4 regions of the Streptomyces sp. NPDC045470 genome follow, and region 4 is predicted to be linked to each of the others. Evidence: riboswitches for the same ligand, from Rfam matches in the RefSeq annotation. Region 4 holds a riboswitch; each other region holds the start of a gene.
What was found. A riboswitch is a leader RNA that binds a small molecule or an ion and turns the genes downstream of it on or off. The one in region 4 is predicted to bind cobalamin.
Positions count from the first base shown of each region.

Region 1: another riboswitch for cobalamin. It lies ahead of AB0A97_RS09465 (ribonucleoside-diphosphate reductase subunit alpha); the one in region 4 lies ahead of AB0A97_RS37705 (ABC transporter substrate-binding protein).
Region 2: another riboswitch for cobalamin. It lies ahead of AB0A97_RS00315 (cobalamin biosynthesis protein); the one in region 4 lies ahead of AB0A97_RS37705 (ABC transporter substrate-binding protein).
Region 3: another riboswitch for cobalamin. It lies ahead of metE (5-methyltetrahydropteroyltriglutamate--homocysteine S-methyltransferase); the one in region 4 lies ahead of AB0A97_RS37705 (ABC transporter substrate-binding protein).

Region 1 covers NZ_JBEZAN010000002.1:704,497-709,611, forward strand. The annotation lists gene AB0A97_RS09455 (hypothetical protein) at 1-394, opposite strand, end outside; gene AB0A97_RS09460 (hypothetical protein) at 518-1,867, opposite strand; cobalamin riboswitch at 2,209-2,350, shown strand; gene AB0A97_RS09465 (ribonucleoside-diphosphate reductase subunit alpha) at 2,507-4,945, shown strand; gene AB0A97_RS09470 (ribonucleotide-diphosphate reductase subunit beta) at 4,948-5,115, shown strand, end outside.
Region 2 covers NZ_JBEZAN010000001.1:60,431-65,545, forward strand. The annotation lists gene AB0A97_RS00300 (lysozyme) at 69-905, shown strand; gene AB0A97_RS00305 (inorganic phosphate transporter) at 1,208-2,536, shown strand; gene AB0A97_RS00310 (hypothetical protein) at 2,574-2,819, shown strand; cobalamin riboswitch at 2,987-3,137, shown strand; gene AB0A97_RS00315 (cobalamin biosynthesis protein) at 3,268-4,275, shown strand; gene AB0A97_RS00320 (cobyric acid synthase) at 4,307-5,115, shown strand, end outside.
Region 3 covers NZ_JBEZAN010000022.1:106,750-111,864, reverse strand. The annotation lists gene AB0A97_RS36280 (GNAT family N-acetyltransferase) at 1-443, opposite strand, end outside; gene AB0A97_RS36275 (hypothetical protein) at 584-997, opposite strand; gene AB0A97_RS36270 (SDR family oxidoreductase) at 1,158-1,907, opposite strand; gene AB0A97_RS36265 (cupin domain-containing protein) at 1,954-2,376, opposite strand; cobalamin riboswitch at 2,804-2,963, shown strand; gene metE (5-methyltetrahydropteroyltriglutamate--homocysteine S-methyltransferase) at 3,148-5,115, shown strand, end outside.
Region 4 covers NZ_JBEZAN010000026.1:30,705-35,819, forward strand. The annotation lists gene AB0A97_RS37690 (ATP-grasp domain-containing protein) at 1-417, shown strand, start outside; gene AB0A97_RS37695 (MFS transporter) at 410-1,711, shown strand; gene AB0A97_RS37700 (class I SAM-dependent methyltransferase) at 1,680-2,429, shown strand; cobalamin riboswitch at 2,519-2,709, shown strand; gene AB0A97_RS37705 (ABC transporter substrate-binding protein) at 2,739-3,788, shown strand; gene AB0A97_RS37710 (iron ABC transporter permease) at 3,785-4,885, shown strand; gene AB0A97_RS37715 (ABC transporter ATP-binding protein) at 4,882-5,115, shown strand, end outside.

The DNA of each region.
Region 1 (5,115 bases), on a different contig from region 4:
CCGCGTCGGAGGCGAAGGCGACGTATCGCCCGTCGGCGCTGAGGGAGGGGGTGGACGACCAGGAGCCGGCCTGGGTGCCGTCGCTCGCCACGTTGACGCGCTGGACGGTGCCCGTCCGCAGGTCCTTCACGAACACGTCCGACTGCCCGTTGGTGTCACCGGGCACCAGGTCGCTCGCGTCGGAGTCGAAGGCGACGTACCGGCCGTCGGCACTGATCGCCGAGCCGGACGAGCCGCCGTTGGCCTGCGCCCCCTCGGCGGTGACGCTGGCCCGCTCCGTGTCGGACGGCGGCGCGGTACGGGCGCCGGCCGTGGTCGCGGGCAGCAGCGCGGCGAGCGCGCACACGCCCGTCACGGCGGCGAGTCTCCGGGCGGTGGTGCGGGTGGTCCTCATGTTCGGTTCCCCTCCTGGTCGGTGCGCCGGTGTCCGGGTGGTGCCGATGCGCCGCTGCGCCGTACGCCCGTTCCGGCCGGGCGCCCCGGCGTCGGTGCGTCGGTCGGTACATGCGTCAGTGCGTCAGTGCTCCAGCCGCCGGACGAACACGTCGCCCGTCCCGTTCGTGTCCCCGGGCACCAGCCCCTCGTCGCGCGAGTCGAAGGCCGCCAGCCGTCCGGTGGCGTCGGGTGCCGCGGTGTTCGTCCAGGACGCCGACTGGCCGCCGTCCGCACCGACGTTGATCCGCTCGACGTGCCCGGTGCGCAGGTCGCGGACGAAGCCGTCCACCTGGCCGTTGGTGTCGCCGGGCACCAGGTTGGTGGCCGCGGAGGTGAAGAAGATCCGCCGGTTGTCGGCGCTGAGCCGCCCGGCGGAGGACCAGCCATTGCCCTGGGCGCCGTCGTACGCGCGGGACAGCAGCCGGGTGGTGCCGCGCTCCAGGTCGCGGGCGAAGAGGTCGTACGTGCCGTTGGTGTCGTCCGGCACCACGTCCGCGGCCAGGGCGGAGAAGACCGCGTACCGGCCGTCGGGGCTGAGCCGGGGGGACGGCGACACGCCGACCACGGCGCCCGTGGTGCTCAGGCTCGCCGCACGGGTGCGCCCGGTGGCGATGTCGTGGACGTACAGGGGGTCCTGCGGCGGCGGGCGGCGGAAGCCGGGGCCGGCGGGGGTGAGGTTGGTCGCCTTCGAGGTGAACGCGATCCGGCGGCCGCCGGCGCTGATCGACGGGAAGGCGGACGGGGCGTTCGCCTGGGTGCCGTCGCTCGCCACGCTGACCCGTCGCGTCGTTCCCTTCTGCACATCGTGGACGAAGATGTCCAGGCGCTCGTTGGTGTCGCCGGGCACCAGGTCCGGGCGGTAGGAGCCGAAGGCGAGGCGGTGGCCGTCGCCGCTGAGGGCGAAGTTCTGCACCCCGTATCCGTACGGGGACCTCCCGGCGCCCGCGGTGGGACTCACGGTGCGCACGGTGCGGCGGTCGTGGACGAAGACGTCGCCCTCGCCGTTGGTGTCGCCGGGGACCAGGTTCGCCGCGCCGGAGTAGAAGGCCACATACCGTCCGTCGGCGCTGATCCCGGGCGATCCGGAGAGGGCGTCACCGGGCGTGCCGTCACCGGCGACGCTGACCAGGTCGACCTTTCCCGTCCGTAAATCCTTGACGTAGACGTCCTGCTGGCCGTTGGTGTCCGTGGGCCCCAGATCGGTGGCTTCCGAGGTGAATGCCACGAACCGCCCGTTCGCGCTGAGCTCCGGATCGCCCGAAAAACCGTTTCCCTGCGTCCCGTCCATGGCAACACCGACCCGCTCGGTGGCCGGAGCCGCCCGCCCCGCGGCGGCTGCCGGTGACGCCGTCAGCACCCCTGCCACGACGCACGCCCCCGCCATCAGCCCCACGACGCGCACGGCGCCGCGCGCCGCACCGGTTCCTCGCATGTTCCCCCTCGCACAAGGCCCCCACCCGCCCCGCCGACCGACGGAGCAGACAAGGAGCCAATACGCTCCAGGAGCCCCGGTCAACGCGTCAGGGGCATTCCGCGCCACCAATACGCCCCCTGCATCAGCCCCCGTCCAGGCCGCGGCGGACGGCCCGGCGAACGGCCGGGCGGATGGCCCGGCGAACGGCCCCGGCCCCCGGGAACAGCCCCGGAGCCACCGCGTGGCACCCTCTCGGAGGCCCCGGAAAACCCCGGGAAACCGCCCCGGAACGGCCGTCGAATACCACGGCTCCGGACATCCCCGCGCCAACGCGACACAAGATATGGGGGTGGGTGCACGAGGCAGCACAAGATGTATGCTCGTGCTCGCTGTCGTCGCAGGGGAATCCGGTGCGAATCCGGAACTGTCCCGCAACGGTGTACGAAGTGCGTCAATCCGCACCCGTGAGTCCGAAGACCTGCCCACAGTACGCCCGCGCCAGGACCGGCGCGGACGTCGATACGTCCGGGTCTCGCGGGTTGGACCGGTGGACGCTGCGCGGTGTGCCCGCGCGCCCCTTGCCGTACCGGGGGTGCCGCACGCCCGTACGCGCCCCGTGCCCTCCCCAGGCCCCCGCCGAGTGAGGGAGAGCAGCACGTGACCATCGCGCCAACGGAGCCCGCAGCAGCCGAGCAGGTCGTGCAGCCCGCGAAGGACACGCAGCCCCGGCAGGGCCACGGCGGCCAGGCCACGGACGGCCCCGGCGCCGCCCTGCTGCACACGCTGACCGACCTCACCGTCGACCTGCCCGCCACCGACCCGGGCAAGATCGCCGCCGCCGCGCTGCGCGGCCGCCACCCCGGTTCCGACGAGGCCGAGCTGCGCTCGCTGGCCATGGAGGCCGCGGCCGGCCTGATCGGCGACGAGCCGCAGTACTCCAAGCTGGCCGCCCGCCTGCTGACCCGCGCCATCGCGGAGGAGGCGGCCGCGGAGGGGGCGGTCGCCTTCTCCGCCTCCGTCGCCGTCGGCCACCGCGAGGGCCTGATCGCCGACAGCACGGCGGAGTTCGTACGGACCCACGCGGACCGCCTGGACGAGCTGGTGGAGCGCGCGCTGACGGACGGCGCCGACGACCGGTTCGGCTACTTCGGCCTGCGTACCCTGCACTCCCGCTACCTGCTGCGCCACCCGATCTCCCGCCAGGTGATCGAGACCCCGCAGCACTTCCTGCTGCGGGTGGCCTGCGGCCTGGCCGAGGACCACAGCGAGCGGGCACTCGCCGACGTCGCCGAGCTGTACCGGCTGACCAGCACGCTGTCGTACCTGCCCTCCTCGCCCACCCTGTTCAACTCCGGTACCCGGCACCCGCAGATGTCCTCCTGCTACCTGCTGGACTCCCCGCTGGACGAGCTGGACTCGATCTACGACCGCTACCACCAGGTGGCCCGGCTGTCGAAGCACGCCGGCGGCATCGGCCTGTCGTACTCCCGGGTCCGCGCCCGCGGCTCGCTGATCCGCGGCACCAACGGCCACTCCAACGGCATCGTGCCGTTCCTGCGCACCCTGGACGCCTCGGTCGCGGCCGTGAACCAGGGCGGCCGGCGCAAGGGCGCCGCCTGCGTCTACCTGGAGACCTGGCACGCGGACCTGGAGGAGTTCCTGGAGCTGCGCGACAACACGGGCGAGGAGGCCCGGCGCACCCACAACCTGAACATCGCGCACTGGATCCCCGACGAGTTCATGCGCCGCGTCGAGGCGGACGCCGACTGGTCGCTGTTCTCCCCCAGCGACGCGCCCGAGCTGGTGGATCTGTACGGCGACGAGTTCGACGCCGCGTACCGCAAGGCGGAGGCCGAGGGCCGCGCCGTCAAGCAGGTCCCGGCCCGGGTCCTGTACTCGCGGATGATGCGCACCCTCGCGCAGACCGGCAACGGCTGGATGACCTTCAAGGACGCCGCCAACCGCACCGCGAACCAGACCGCCGAGCCCGGCAAGGTCGTGCACTCCTCGAACCTGTGCACCGAGATCCTGGAGGTCACCGACGACGGCGAGACCGCCGTCTGCAACCTCGGCTCGGTCAACCTCGCCGCCCACCTGGGTGACAACGGCGAGATGGACTGGGAGCGGCTGGACGCCACGGTCCGCACCGCGGTGACCTTCCTCGACCGCGTGGTGGACATCAACTTCTACCCGACCGAGCAGGCCGGCACCTCCAACTCCCGCTGGCGCCCGGTGGGCCTGGGCCTGATGGGCCTCCAGGACGTCTTCTTCCGGCTGCGGCTGGGCTTCGACTCGCCCGAGGCGCGCGAGCTGTCCACCCGTATCTCCGAGCGGATCATGCTCGCGGCGTACGAGGCGTCCGCCGGCCTCGCCGAGCGGCACGGCCCGCACCCGGCCTGGTCCGCGACGCGTACGGCCCGGGGCGTCCTGCACCCGGACCACTACCCGAACGCCGAGCCGCGCTGGGCGGACCGGTGGGCGGCGCTGCGCGCCCGTATCGCGAAGACCGGTATGCGCAACTCGCTGCTGCTGGCCATCGCGCCGACCGCCACCATCGCCTCCATCGCGGGCGTGTACGAGTGCATCGAGCCGCAGGTCTCGAACCTGTTCAAGCGCGAGACGCTGTCGGGCGAGTTCCTCCAGGTCAACGCGTACCTGATCGAGGAGCTGAAGGCGCTGGGCCTGTGGGACGCCCGCACCCGTGACGCACTGCGCGAGGCCAACGGCTCGGTGCAGGAGCTGGACTGGATTCCCGCCGAGACCCGCGCGCTGTACCGCACGGCATGGGAGATCCCGCAGCGCGCGCTGATCGACATGGCGGCGGACCGTACGCCCTACCTCGACCAGAGCCAGTCGCTGAACCTGTTCATGGCGTCCCCGACCATCGGCAAGCTCAGCTCGATGTACGCGTACGCCTGGAAGCGCGGCATCAAGACCACCTACTACCTCCGCTCGCGGCCGGCGACCCGTATCGCCCAGTCCGCGCGCGGTACGGGCGGGGGCGCGCAGACCGCTCCCGTCCCCGCCCAGGCGGCCGACCCCGAGGCCGTCGCCTGCTCCCTGGAAAACCCCGAGTCCTGCGAGGCATGCCAGTAATCATGACGACCGCACCCGAAAAGAACGAGACGACGTCCGCTGCCGCCTCGCACACCGCCACCACCGGCAGCAAGAACCTGCTCGACCCGGGCTTCGAGCTGACCCTGCGCCCGATGCGCTACCCGGACTTCTACGACCGCTACCGGGACGCGATCAAGAACACCTGGACC
Region 2 (5,115 bases), on a different contig from region 4:
TAGCCACCTGTCATGCACGTAGCTATCTGTCATGCACGTAGCCATCCGGGGGACTTCCTGGGGGAGCCATGGCCCGTGACTGCGATCGCCCGTCCGGCCCGCAGCAGCCGTCCCACCACCCGTCCGACGCGCAGCACCCGCCCGACACCCCGCCCCCGCCCCGCCGCCCGCGCAGCGGACGGCACCGGCTGGCCGCCGGGGCCCTGGCGCTCGGCACGCTCACCGGCGTCCTGTCCACCGCCCTGCCCACGGCCCCCGCCGCCGAGGCCGCCGGCAAGCCCGCCGGGCACGACGTCTCCTCGCACCAGGGCAGCGTCGACTGGAAGTCCGTACGGGCGAAGGGCGGCCGTTTCGTGTACGTGAAGGCCACCGAGTCGACCTGGTACCGCAACCCGCACTTCCCGCGGCAGTACCGCGGCGCGCGCAAGGCGGGCCTGCTGCACGGCGCGTACCACTTCGGCGTCCCGAACGCCTCCTCCGGCCGCGCGCAGGCCCGGTACTTCCTGCGCCACGGCGGCCGCTGGAAGGCGGACGGCTGGACGCTGCCGCCGGCGCTCGACCTGGAGCACAACCCGTACGACCGGGAGCACGCCTGCTACGGGATGAGCGGCACGGCGCTGGTCCGGTGGGTCCGAGGATTCAGCAACGAGGTGCTGCGGCAGACCGGGCGGCGGCCGGTGATCTACACGACGGCCCGGTGGTGGAACGGCTGCACCGGCGGCAGCCGGGCGTTCGCCGCCACCCACCCCCTATGGCTGGCCCGCTGGCACAGCACTCCGGGCACGCTGCCCGCCGGCTGGCTGTACCCGAGCATCTGGCAGCACGCCGGGTCCGGCGCGCTGCCCGGCGACCAGGACAAGTGGAACGGCACGGTCACCGGGCTGCGGCGCTTCGCCCGGGGCTGACACGCCGCCCCGCCCGGCACCCCGACACGCCCGGCGCCCCCGCACGCCAGGCACCCGACACGCCCGGCGCTCCCGCACACCCGGCACCCCGACACGCCCGGCCCCCGGCGCACCCGGCCCCGGTACGCCTGCGGCGCACGAGGCGTCCGTGCTGGTACGCATGGGCCCCGGGAGACGGTACGGACGCCTCCGCACCACCCCTGCGGGGGCGTCACTGTGGCGCCCGCCCCAGTTCACCTTCCGTTCACCCGTCGTCCGTACGGTCCGAGCGTCACTGCCCAACGAACTGATTGCCTGGGTGAATGGAACACATCACGCTTCTCATCGGGATCGTGATCGTCACGGCCTTGGTGTTCGACTTTACGAACGGCTTCCACGACACGGCCAACGCCATGGCCACCACCATTTCCACCGGGGCACTCAAGCCCAAGATCGCGGTGGCGATGTCGGCGGTCCTCAACCTGGTCGGCGCGTTCCTGTCGGTGGAGGTCGCCAAGACCATCTCCGGCGGGATCATCGACGAGACCGCCGGCATCAGACCAGAAGTGATCTTCGCCGGGCTGGTCGGTGCCATCGTCTGGAACCTGGTCACCTGGCTGGCCGGGCTCCCCTCCAGCTCCTCGCACGCCCTCTTCGGCGGTCTGATCGGCGCGACCCTGGTGGCCGTCGGCCCGAGCGGCGTGCACGGCGGCGCCGTGGTCATGAAGGTCCTCATCCCGGCCGTCGCCGCTCCCGTCGTGGCCGGACTGGCCGCGACGGCCGCGACCCGGCTGACCTACCGGCTCGCCCGCAACCGCGCCGAGGAGGACACCGCCAAGGGCTACCGCGCCGGACAGATCGCCTCGGCCGCCCTGGTCTCCCTCGCGCACGGCACCAACGACGCCCAGAAGACGATGGGCGTGATCACCCTCGCGCTGATCACCGGCGGTGTGGTCGCCCCGCACGCCGACCCGCCGCTGTGGGTCATCGCCTCGGCCGGCCTGGCCATCGCGCTCGGCACGTACCTGGGCGGCTGGCGGATCATCCGCACGATGGGCAAGGGCATCACCGACATCCAGCCGCCGCAGGGCTTCGCCGCCCAGACCGGCGCCGCGGCCACCATCCTGGCCTCCTCCCACCTCGGTTTCGCGCTCTCCACCACCCAGGTCTGCTCGGGTTCGGTCATGGGCTCCGGCCTGGGCCGCAAGGGCGGCGTGGTGCACTGGTCCACGGCGGGCCGGATGGCCGCCGCCTGGGGTCTGACGCTGCCGGCCGCCGGTCTGGTCGCGGCGGGCGCCGCGCTCCTGGCGGACCAGGGCGACTGGGGCATCGCGACCGTCGCCGTGCTGGCTCTCGCCGTCTGCGGCGCGATCTGGATGGCCTCCCGGCGCAAGCCGGTGGACCACACCAACGTCAACGAGGGCCCGGCCGCCGAGCCCGCCGGTGTCGTCACCGCCGCCCTGCAGACCGTCTCGCCGCCGCCCGCGGGCCCGGTCGCGGCGGGCGCGGCCGCCATCCCGGCCCCCGCGGTGGCCGCGGCCCGGATCGCGGACCCGGTCGGTGCCGCCCCGGTGATCGCCGCCCCGGTGGCCGCCCACCCGCACGAGCAGCGCGCCCGGCGCCGCGCCAAGGCCGGTTCGGCCGCCGGCTGACCCGGCCGCACGGCTCCCACGGAGGAACGAGAACGCAATGAGCATCGACTGGGCAGCTCTCGGCCAGGTCTTCGGCGTCACGCTGTTCGTGACGGTCGGGATCGTGGGCCTGTTCACCCTCGGCATCGTCGGCACGTCCCGCAAGCCGCAGCAGGAGGGGACGCCGGTGACCGCCGACGGGCCCGCCGCTTCCGGCGGGGCGGCGCGGGCCGGGGCGTACGCCTGCTTCGCGCTGTGCGCGGCGGCCGTGGCGTACGGGATCTACCTGATCGTGGCCGCCTGAGCCACGGCACGGCACCCCGGGCGTCCGGTGGCCGCGGCATCCCCGCCGCGGCCACCGGACGCCTGTGTCCTGGGACACAGGCACTGCCGCCGCCCCGCACCGCAGGTCAAGCGTGAGTTGACGGGCTTGGCGGAGCGTGGTGGACTGCCGGAGCCAATCGGCGACAGATGAGGAAGTCCGGTGAGAATCCGGCGCGGTCCCGCCACTGTCACCGGGGAGCGCCCCTCCACCAAGGGCCACGGTCCGCGTCCCGCGACGCAGGTTCCCGTACGGACTGGAAGGCCGGGGGAAGCGCCGATCCGGGGAGCCAGGAGACTCTCGTCGCCGTACCCGTCGAGCCAGGGCGCGGACCCTGAGTGAGGACCTACCGCCATGCCCGGCCGCAGTGCGCAATCTGCTGGACGTACCCCCACGCCATCCCTCCGAGGCGCGACGGCGGTCTGATCCGATGCGTGCCGAACACGCCGGCTACGCGTGCGGCGCGGCCCTGGGTTTCCTCGGCGACCTGGTCGTGGGCGACCCCCGGCGCGGTCATCCCGTGGCCGCCTTCGGGCGGGCCGCGGCCGCAGTGGAACGCCGTCTGTGGCGCGACCACCGCGGGACCGGCGCCCTGCACACCGCGCTGCTCGCGGGCGGCACCGCCGCCGGTGCCGCGCTGCTCGACCGCGCCGTACGCCGCTCCCCCGCCGCCTTCCCCGCATCCGTCGCACTGACCGCCGCCGCCACCTGGGCCGTCCTGGGCGGCACCTCGCTGGGCCGCGAGGCGCGGGCCGTCGGCGGTGCGCTCGCGGCGGGCGACCTGGACGTGGCGCGCGAGCGGCTGCCGCACCTGTGCGGGCGCGACCCGCAGGCCCTGGACGGGCAGCAGATGGCGCGCGCGGTGGTCGAATCCGTCGCCGAGAACACCTCGGACGCGGTGGTCGGCGCCCTGGTCTGGGGCGCGGCCGCCGGTGTGCCGGGACTGCTGGCCTTCCGGGCCGTGAACACGCTGGACGCGATGGTGGGGCACAAGTCGCCACGCCACCGCCGCTTCGGGTGGGCCTCGGCCCGGCTCGACGACGTGGCCGGTTACCCCGGCTCCCGGCTGACCGCCGCGCTGGCGGTGCTGGCGGGCCCGGACCGGCGGGGCGCGTGGCGCGCCTGGCGCCAGGACGGCCCGTCCCACCCGAGCCCCAACGCGGGCCCGGTGGAGGCGGCGTTCGCCGGGGCGCTGGGGGTGCGGCTGGGCGGCACCCTGGCGTACGGCGGCCGGGTCGAGCACCGGCCGGTGCTCAACGGCGACGCGGGCCGGCCGGTCGCGGTGCCGGACATCGAGCGGGCCGTGGCCCTGTCGCGCCGGGTGAGCGCGCTGGCCCTGGCGGCCACGGTCGCGGGCCGGCTGGCGGCGGGGGCTGTACGGCGAACCCGTACAGCCGGAGCGGTACGACGATCCCGTACAGCCAGGAGGGCCAAGTGAGCAGCGGAGTGCGGACGGCGAGGAGTGCCACGTGAACGGACCGGGTCAAGCACCGCTCGGCGGCGGGCTGCTGGTGGCGGGCACCACGTCCGACGCGGGCAAGAGTGTGGTGACGGCGGGCATCTGCCGCTGGCTGGCCCGCAAGGGAATCAAGGTGGCGCCCTTCAAGGCGCAGAACATGTCGCTGAACTCGTTCGTGACGCGCGAGGGCGCGGAGATCGGGCGGGCGCAGGCCATGCAGGCCGCCGCGGCGCGCGTCGAGCCGAGCGCCCTGATGAATCCGGTGCTGCTGAAGCCGGGCAGTGACCGCAGCAGCCAGGTCGTGCTGATGGGCAAGCCGGTGGGCGAGCTGAGCGCGCGCGGCTACCACGCGGGCCGTCAGGAGCAGTTGCTCGGTACGGTCACGGACTGCCTCCAGGAGCTGCGGCGTACGCACGACGCGGTGATCTGCGAGGGCGCGGGCAGCCCGGCCGAGATCAACCTGCGGCGTTCCGACATCGTGAACATGGGCATCGCGCGCGCCGCCCGTATCCCGGCCGTGGTGGTCGGCGACATCGACCGGGGCGGGGTGTTCGCCTCCTTCTTCGGCACCACGGCGCTGCTGTCCCCGGAGGACCAGGCGCTGGTCGCGGGCTATCTCGTCAACAAGTTCCGGGGCGATGTGACGCTGCTGGAGCCGGGCCTGGACATGCTGAAGGAGCTGACCGGGCGGCCCGCCCTCGGGGTGCTGCCGTTCGCGCACGGACTCGGCATCGACGAGGAGGACGGCCTGCGCGTGTCGCTGCGCGGCGCGGTACGCGAGAGCGTCGTCGCGCCGCCGCACGGCGCCGACGTGCTGCG
Region 3 (5,115 bases), on a different contig from region 4:
CGGTCCAGCGCGGGACCGTCGTAGTCCGCGATCGGGGCCGACGGGGTGAAGCCCAGGGCCCTGTGGAAGGCGATGGAACCGGTGTTGTGCGGCGAGGTGATGGCGCGTACCTCGGTGCGGCCGGCTGCTGCCGCGCGTTCGAAGAAGGTGGTGTAGAGGCGGCGAGCGACGCCCTGCTGGCGCAACTCGGGGTCCACTCCGACGAAGTGGATGTACGCCTGGTCCGCGTGGTCGGCGGAGTGGAAGCCTACGAGGAACGCCCGGATTCCCCGCACGTCCTCCAGCACCAGACTGGTGTCCGCGAAGTGTTGCAGGAAGAGGCGTGGCAGCAGCAGGGAGAGTTCCCTCGCTTGTTCCGGGGTGCGTGAGTCGCCCCACCAGCGCTGGACGCACTCCACGAGGGTGGTGTGGTCGGTCGTACGGGCCCGGCGTACGTCTTGCATGCCCTGCCTTTCGGTTGGGGGTGATGGGGATGCGAGGGGGGTGCGATGGGGATGTGATCGGCATTGGAACGCTCAGCTACTCGCGGTAACTGGGTGACGTCGCGGAGCGCTGCACTCGGTCAAGGCCGGGAGACAACCGTTCAGGGGTGGGTAGTTTCCAGTTTCTCGGCCGTGGGGTCGGTGGGTGCGATGTGTCCCTCCTTTTTACGTCGCGTCCTGTGATGGTCTGCCGTCGTCGATGAATTCGAGGAGACGCTCGACGAGCCGGTCCGGCTCGTCGAGCGACACGAAGGCGCGTGAACGCTCCGCGATGGCGACCGAGCGTGCGCCTCCAGGGAACAGTCCGCGTCCGGTTCGAGCGGCGTGCGGTGTCCCCCTAACGGCATGTCGGGCAGCACGATGTGGAACCGGTCGTGCAGTCCCGGGGCCAGCGGGTCCCACAGGTGTCCGTCGACCATCAGACCGTGCACGAACAACAAGTTCCTTCCCTGCCCGGCATGCCGCAGGTCGATGCGGCCGCCGGCCGTTTCCATCTGAGCGGTCCGAGTCTGCACTTCGGACACCTTTCCGCGTTCGCCCACAACGTAGAAATGCTCGCAGTGAAGGGTGTGAGCGCCCCCACCCACCGGACCTGGCGGCACGCGCGGTGTGTCGCTTGATCTGATCGAACCCGTCCTCGGACCGCGAGCAACGTGTATGCCTGCCTCGCCGTGTTCAGGAAGACGTACGCAGCCAGTCCTCGAAGCGGGTGGTGGCCAGTCGGGCGCTGCCCTCGTCGGGGACGAGGCTGCGTTCGGTGAGTTCGGAGCCGAAGTAGCGGGCGTGCGGGTCGGGGGCGACCGTGCGCGGGTCGTGCCAGGCGTGCAGGGCCCGGGCGACGAGTTCGTCGAAGCGGAAGACTTCGGGGCCGGCCACTTCGGTGGTGGCTTTCTGCGGGATTTCCACGGCGGCCTTGGTCACCGCCTCGGCGACGTCCTCGGCGGCCAGGGGCTGGAAGAGCACGGGTGGTACGCGCACGGTGTCGCCGTCGGTGGCGGCGTCGGCGATGCCTCTGACGAACTCGAAGAACTGTGTCGCCCGGAGGATCGAGTAGGGAATCGGGCCCTGTTTGATCAGCCGCTCCTGGACCACCTTCGCCCGGAAGTAGCCGTTGTCGGGCAGGTCGTCGATGCCGACGATCGACAGCGCCAGGTGATGCGTGACGCCCGCCGTGGCCTCGGCGGCCAGCAGGTTGCGGGTGGAGGTGGTAAAGAATTCCAGGACCGCCGACTCCTCGAAGGAGGGCGAGTTGGCCACGTCCACGACCACCTGGGCTCCGGCCAGCGCGGTGTCGAGGCCCTCGCCGGTGAGGGTGTTGACGCCCGTACTGGGCGCGGCGGGCACGGCCTCGTGTCCGCGCTCGGTGAGTCTGCCGACCACTTTGCCGCCGATGAGGCCGGTGCCTCCGATGACCACGATCTTCACTTCGTCTGCTCCTCGCGCTGTTGGCGCCCGCTGGGGCGGAGAGGCGTCAGGGCTCCCGGGGTGCGCGCAGGTGAGCGCGCTGTTTGAGTTCTTCGTCGTCGACCAGGACGGACATGGGCTGCCCCGGTACGCAGAGCATGGTGACGACGAAGCGCAGCCGCGTGTCGGTGAGGGCGTTGCCGTCCTGGTAGTGGATGACGTCACCGCCGGGCTCCCAGAACGCTTCCCCGGCGCGGACGATCCGCTCCGGCTCACCTTCCAGTTCGAAGCGCATCTCGCCCTCCAGCACGTACCCGAAGGCCGGCCCTGGGTGGCGGTGCGGCGGGGCACCCTGGTCGCCGGGCGGGTACTCGATCTGGACGGTCGACACGTGCGCGCCCTCCGGGATGGCGGGCGGGACGACCTCTTGCAGCACGGTGAGCGCGGACTTCCATGCCTCCGAGGGCGGGTGTTCGTGGGTGCCGGGCATGGCGGGTCCTCCTTCTGCGGTGCCGATGCCGGCGCCGGTGCCTGTGCCGGTATCGGTAGCGATGGCGGTGCCGCCCCGGTGTGCGGTGCCGGCCCCCCGGTGTACGGCACCAGGCCTCGGCGAACGGCCCGCCGGTAAGCGGCCCGGCCGGGAGATGTCCCATTGTTCAGACCCCCGGCATGCCCGGTGAGCGCCGATCCGGACACATCCGGGACGCCGTACGGAGCCTCGGCCCCGCCCGTCCGACCCGGCTCCGCCCGTCCCCGTCCCCGCCGTCCCGCCCGGCTCCGCCCCCGCCCGCCCCCACCCCTCCCCCCCGTGTCCCATCTCACGTACCACCATGTGAACAAGGGTGTCCCTACCGGGTGCGACCGATCTACGCTGTCCGGTGCAGCTGGTTCGCCCTGCCCGCCAGGCAGGCGCGTCGTAAGAGGGAACCCGGTGGGAATCCGGGACTGCCCCGCAGCGGTGAGCGGGAACGACCGCCGTCATACGCACTGGATCCGGGCCGCGGATCCGGGAAGCGACGGCCAATAGGTGTCCGCCGGACGATGGTCCGGCAGGCGTGCCCGCGAGTCCGAAGACCTGCCCGTTGCCCGCGCGCGTCCGTACGTGCGCGGACCTTCCGGTGACCTCGAGGGCGGGTCGGCGACCACAGCAGGCGGGCATGGGTGCCGTTCGGCGCCGGGTGGCCCGTCCGGTGCGTCATTCCTTCGCGTTCTCGTCCCGTCACCGGGCTCGGAGAAGATCACGCTCGCGAAGGAGAGTTCCGTGACAGCGAAGCCCGCAGCCGCGGCAGCACGGGCCACCGTGTACGGCTACCCCCGCCAGGGACAGCACCGGGAACTGAAGAAGGCCGTCGAGGGGTACTGGAAGGGCCGCGTCACCGCGGACGCCCTCCGGGAGACCGCGAAGGACCTGCGCCGTTCCAACTGGCAGCAGCTGGCCGACGCCGGCATCCACGAGGTGCCGACCGGTGACTTCTCGTACTACGACCATGTGCTGGACACCAGCGTCATGGTCGGCGCTGTCCCGGAACGCCACCGCGCCGCCGTCGAGGCCGACGCCCTGGACGGCTACTTCGCGATGGCGCGCGGGACGCAGGACGTGGCGCCGCTGGAGATGACCAAGTGGTTCGACACCAACTACCACTATCTCGTGCCCGAGTTGGGGCCTGACACCGTCTTCTCCACCGACTCCGCCAAGCAGGTCGGCGAGGTGCGGGAGGCACTCGCGCTCGGTCACACCCCGCGCCCGGTCCTCGTCGGCCCGGTCACCTACCTCCTGCTGTCCAAGCCGGCCCCCGGTGTGGCCGCCGACTTCGACCCGCTGACCCTGCTCGACCGGCTCCTGCCCGTCTACGCGGAGGTACTGGCGGACCTGCGCGCGGCCGGCGCCGAGTGGGCGCAGTTGGACGAGCCCGCCCTGGTGCAGGACCGCACCCCGGCCGACCTCAACGCCGCCGAGCGCGCCTACCGCGTCCTCGGTACGCTCGCCGACCGCCCGAAGCTGCTGGTCGCCTCGTACTTCGACCAGCTCGGCGAGGCCCTGCCGGTACTCGCCAAGGCGCCCGTCGACGGTCTCGCGCTGGACTTCACCGAGGCCGCGGCGGGCAACCTGGACGCGCTCGCCGCCGCCGGCGGCCTGCCCGGCAAGCGGCTGGTCGCCGGAGTCGTCAACGGCCGCAACATCTGGATCAACGACTACGAGAAGTCGCTGGCCACGCTCGGTACGCTGCTGGGTCTGGCCGACCGGGTCGACGTGGCCGCCTCCTGCTCGCTGCTGCACGTGCCGCTGGACGCCACCGCCGAGCGGGACATCGACCCGCAGGTCCTGCGCTGGCTCGCGTTCGCCCGGCAGAAGACCGCCGAGGTCGCCACGCTCGCCCGCGGCCTCGCGCAGGGCACCCACACGATCGCCGCCGAACTGGCCGCCAACCGCGCCGACCTGGCGTCCCGCGCCGGTTCCGCGATCACCCGCGACCCCGCCGTACGGGCCCGTACCGCCGCCGTCACCGACGCCGACGGCCGCCGCTCGGCGCCGTACGGGGAACGGACCGTCGCCCAGCGGGCCCACCTCGGCCTGCCGCTGCTGCCGACGACCACCATCGGCTCCTTCCCGCAGACCGCCGAACTGCGCGCCGCCCGCGCCGACCTGCGGGCGGGACGCCTGGACACGGCCGGGTACGAGGAACGCATCGGGAACGAGATCCGCGAGGTGCTCGCCTTCCAGGAGGAGGCGGGCATCGACGTCCTCGTGCACGGCGAGCCCGAACGCAACGACATGGTGCAGTACTTCGCCGAGCGGCTGACGGGGTATCTCGCCACACAGCACGGCTGGGTCCAGTCGTACGGCACGCGGTACGTCCGGCCGCCGGTCCTCGCGGGCGACATCTCGCGGCCCGAGCCGATGACGGTGCGGTGGACGCGGTACGCGCAGTCGCTCACCGACCGTCCGGTCAAGGGGATGCTGACCGGCCCGGTCACCATGCTCGCCTGGTCGTTCGTCCGGGACGACCAGCCGCTCGGCGACACCGCCCGGCAGGTGGCGCTGGCCCTGCGTGACGAGGTCGGCGACCTGGAGGCGGCCGGCACCTCGGTCATCCAGGTCGACGAGCCGGCGCTGCGCGAGACGCTGCCGCTGCGCGCCGCCGGCCGTCCCGCCTACCTCGCCTGGGCCACCGAGGCGTTCCGCCTCACCACCGGCGGGGTGCGGGACCGGACGCAGATCCATACACAC
Region 4 (5,115 bases):
GCCCTCGGCAGCCGCCCCGGACTCATGGACGCGGAGCTGCCCGGCGGCCCCGCCTCGGCCTTCGTCCTCGGATACCCCGAGAAGCCAGGGGTGTTCACCGGTGTCGACGGACTCGACCGGCTGCCGGACATGCCGGGTTCCCCCGCCTGGTACCCGGTCAAGCGGACCGGCGACCCCGTCGAGCACCTGGGCGACAGCCGGGGTTACGCGGGCATCGTCTACGCGGAGGGCGAGACGGCCGAACTGGCCACGCACTGCGCCGTCGCGGCGGCCAACGCCGTACGGGTGCGGACGGAGCCGTTCCATGCGGGGGACGCGACGGGACCGGGGAACGCGGCAGACGCGACCGGCACGGCGGACATGGCAGCGAACCAGGCGAGCCAGGTCGGCCAGGTGGGCCAGGACTCCAGTGACTGAACGCACAGGCGACGGTCCGGGGTTCCGCACCGCGCTGTCCACCCTCACCGGGCCGCTGCGCTTCCTGCTGCTCAGCTCCTTCCTCATCCCGCTCGGCAGTTTCATGGTCCTGCCGTTCATGTCGGTCTTCCTGCACGAGCGGCTGGGGATGGGGCTCGGGGCGGTCGGTGTGGTGCTGGCCGCCGCGTCCCTCGTGCAGTTCTCGGGAGGAGTTCTCGGCGGGGCGCTCGCCGACCGGGTGGGGCTGCGGCGCACGATGCTGTGGGCGCTGGTGGTGCGTACGGCGGGCTTCGCGGCGTTCCTGGCGGCGCTGCGGTGGCCGCCGGTGGCGGTGGCGGCGCTGATCCTGACCTGCTGCGGCGCCGCGCTGTACCTGCCCGCCAACAAGGCGTACCTGGTGCACGGTGTGGCCGAGGAGCGCCGGCCCGCGTTCCTGTCCGCGGGCAACGCGGCGCTCAACGCGGGGATGGCCGTGGGCCCGCTCGTCGCGGGGCCGTTCGTGCTGTCGTCCCCCGGCCCGCTGTTCCTCGTCGTGACGGCGCTGTTCGCCGTGGTGGCCGTGGGGCATGCGCGTCTGCCGGCGGTGGGGCCGGAGAAGGACCGGTCCAGCAGCGCACCGGCGTCCGGCCAGGGCCTGCTCACCGGTATCGCCGTCCTCCCCTTCGTCGCCAACGGCCTGGCGTTCTACCTCTACTTCCACTTCCAGCACTACCTCGCCGTGTACGCCGTCGAGCGGGCCTCCAGCGAGTTCTACAGCCTGGTGCTGCTGACCTGCTTCGTCCTGGTCATCGTCGTCCAGCCGCTCGCGTCGGGCGCCATCCGGCAGATGAGGTACCCCGTCGCGCTGGCGATCGGGTTCGCGGGCCTGGCCGCCGGGATGGCGGTCCTGGCAGCCGGTACGCGGACCGCCCTGCTGGCGGGCGGTGTCCTCATCACGCTCGGCGACATCGTGCTCTTCCTCAAGAACGACCTGGAGGCCCTGCGCCGCAGTCCGCGCTCGGACGCCGTGGTCTTCGGACAGCAGCGGCTCGCCGCCGGCCTGGGCGCCTGTGCCAGCGGCGTGCTGGGCGGGCAGCTCTACGGCTTCGGCGAACGCGCCGGGCACGCGGGCTGGTTCTGGCTGTTCGCCGCGGCCCAGTGCGTCCTGCTGCCGCCGCTCCTGCTCGCCCTGCGGCGCGGGCGCGGCACCGCTCCCGCCGACCTCACCCCCACCACCCCCCGCACGGACCTCACCGACCTCACGGAAGGAACACCGGTACCCGATGACGCACACGGGCGGATTCCAGGACGATGACTTCTGGACCGAGTTCTACGACTTCCTGTTCTCCGACGGGCGCCACGCCCAGGCCGAGGAGCTGCTCGACACCTCTCCCCTGCTGGCCTTCCCGGCCGGGGCCCGGGTGCTGGACCTGTGCTGCGGCCCGGGGGTGTTCACCGTTCCGCTCGCGCGCCGGGGATTCGGTGTGACGGGTGTGGACCGCAGCCCGGCGATGCTGGACCGCGCCCGGAAGCGGGCCGCCGACGCCGGAGTCTCCGCCCGGTACGTCCAGTCCGACATGCGGGAGTTCACCGAGCCCGGGGCCTTCGACGTGGTTCTCAACATGTTCACGTCCTTCGGCTATTTCGAGGACCCCGCCGACAACGCCCGTGTGCTGCGCACGATGCACGACTGCCTGGCGCCCGGCGGGACCCTGCTTCTGGACATGGCCGGAAAGGAACTGCTGGCCCGAAAGGTCACACCGCCGAAGGTGGTGCAGCGCGGTGACGACCTGCTGGTGCAGACCGACACGGTGCTGGACGACTGGGCACGGTTGCGCAGCGACTGGGTGCTCGTGCGGGGCGACCGGGTGACGCGTACGAGCCTGGTCTGGTTCGTCTACAGCGCCGTGGAGTTGCGGCGGATGGCCGGGGAGGCGGGCTTCCAGGAGGTCGAGGTCTTCGGTGGCTTCGACGGCCGCCCGTACGACCAGGACGCCGAACGGCTGGTGCTCCGGGCGGTCCGCGCGGCGTGACCGGGGCGCCGGGCCGCACGGCCGGCCCGGCGCCCGCACACCGTAGACGGCGCGCGGAACCGTACGCGCGCCCTTTGCCCCCGGTCCGACCGACCGTAATATCACCTGGTCATCACCGCGACGGGAGACAGGAAGCCGGTGCGATTCCGGCGCGGTCCCGCCACTGTGACCGGGGAGTGACCCTTCATCAGGCAGATCGGGCCACCGCGCGCGGCGCGGGAAGGCCGGGGGGGGCGTCGATCCGGGAGTCAGGACACTGGCCTGTCGCGGGCCCGTTCCGAGGAGCGCGGACTCCGCAGGAGGCTCTACGTGTACGACGGCACGACCCGTCCCCCCTTTTCTTCCCCCGCCGCCCGGCGGCGCCGGTTCCGGCGCGTCGCGGCACCTGCGGTGGCCCTGGCCCTGTCCGCCGTCCTGCTGGGCGGCTGCGGCACGGCGCGGGACACCGCGGGTGACGCGGAGCCCGCGGCCACCGCGGCGAAAGGTTTCCCGGTCACCATCGACAACTGCGGCATCCGTACCACCTACCGGAAGCCGCCCTCCCGGGTCCTCACCATCCACCAGCACCCCGCCGAACTGATGCTGGCGCTGGGACTCGAGGACCGCATGATCGGCACCGCCTTCCCCGACTCGGCCGTCCTGCCGGAGCTGCGCAAGGACTACGAGGCGCTGCCGAAACTGGCGAAGAAGGAGCCGTCCTTCGAGACCGTTCTGGAAGCCGATCCGGACCTCGTCTACGGCGGGTACGCCAGCGCCTTCGCCGAGAACGAGGGCCGCTCGCGCAAGGCGTTCGCCGACGCCGGGATCAACACCTACCTCAACCGCGAGTACTGCGGGAAGAAGCAGGTGTCCATGCAGGACGCGTACGACGAGGTCCGCACCGTCGGCAGCATCTTCGGCATCCGGGAACGGGCCGACAAGCTGGCCGCCGACCTCAAGGCGCGGGTGGACCGGGCCACCGGGGCGGTCAAGGGCGCCCCCGCCGTACCGGTCTTCGTGTACGACAGCGGCGACAAGGCGGCCTTCACCGCCGGCGGCAAGAGCCTCGGCACCGAGATCATCCAGCTCGCGGGCGGCCGGAACGTGTTCGCGGACCTGGACAAGGTCTTCGGGGACGCGTCCTGGGAGCAGGTAGTCGACCGGAAGCCCGAGGTCATCGCGATCTACGACTACGCGGGGGCCGGGAGCGTCGAGCAGAAGAAGAAGTTCCTGCTGTCGCAGCCCGCGCTGGCCGACGTGCCCGCGGTCAAGAACAAGCGGTTCGTCGTCCTGCCGCTGACCGCGACCCTGGTGGGGGTGCGGCCGCCGTACGCGGTGGAGGAGCTGGCCCGCGCCCTGCACCCCGAGCGGTTCCGGTGACCGCCGCCGCCGGGACGGCGGTCGTCCGCGAGCACCGGCACGAGACGCCGCCGCGCCGCCGGTCCTTCGCCGTCACCCTCGTCGTTCTCGGGGTGTTGCTGCTGGTCTCCGCCACGGCGGGGATGGCGATCGGGTCGGTGCACGTGCCGCCCGGCGAGGTGTGGGGCATCGTGACCCACGCGCTGGGCGCCGACCTGCCGGACCCGGGGTGGTCCCGGGCGCGCGAGACCATCGTGCTGGACGTACGGGCTCCGCGGGTGGCGCTCGGCGCGGTGACGGGCGCGGGACTCGCGGTGATCGGTACGGCCATGCAGGCACTGGTCCGCAACCCGCTGGCGGAGCCGTATCTGCTGGGTGTCTCCTCGGGGGCGTCCCTGGGCGCCGTCATGGTGATCGTCTTCGGGGTGAGCCTGTTCGGTCCGGTGTCGCTGTCGGCCGCCGCCTTCGCCGGCGCGCTGCTGACCCTGCTGCTCGTCTACACGACGGCGCGTACCGGCGGGCGCATCACCTCGGTACGGCTGGTGCTGTCGGGAGTGGCGATGGCGGCGGTCCTCACGGCGGTGATGGACATCCTGCTGCTGACCTCCGACCGGGGCAACGAGGCCCGGGCGGTCCTCGCCTGGACCCTCGGGGGCCTCGGCGGGGTGCAGTGGGGCACGTTGTGGCTGCCGGGCCTGGCGCTGCTGCTGGGCATCGCCGTCCTGCTCGTCCAGGCACGGTCGCTGAACCTGCTGCTGGCGGGCGAGGAGGCCGCCACCACGATGGGGCTGGACGTGGCCCGGTTCCGGGCCCGGATGTTCGTCCTGCTCTCGCTCGTCACCGGCGTCCTGGTGGCCGCGGCCGGACCGATCGGCTTCGTGGGCCTGATGCTGCCGCACGTGGTGCGCCTGTTCGTGGGCGGTGACCACCGCCGGGTGCTGCCCGCCGCCGCACTGGCCGGCGCGGTGTTCCTGATCTGGGCCGACATCGCGGCGCGTACCGTCGCCGCGCCCATGGAGATCCCCGTCGGTGTGCTGACCGCACTGTGCGGCGGACCGTTCTTCCTGTGGCTGATGCGCCGGGACGCCCGCCGTACCGTGCACCGAGGAGTGGCATGAGCGCGACCGAACTGACCGTCGACGGCCTCACGCTCACCGCCGGGGCACACCGTCTGGTGCGCGACGTGTCCCTGGCCGCCCGGCCCGGCGAGGTGGTCGGCCTGGTCGGGCCCAACGGCAGCGGCAAGTCCAGCCTGCTGCGCGCCGTCTACCGGGTGCTGCGGCCCGACGCGGGGCAGGTCCGGGTGGACGGCACGGACGCCTGGTCGCTGCCGGTGCGGCGGCTGGCC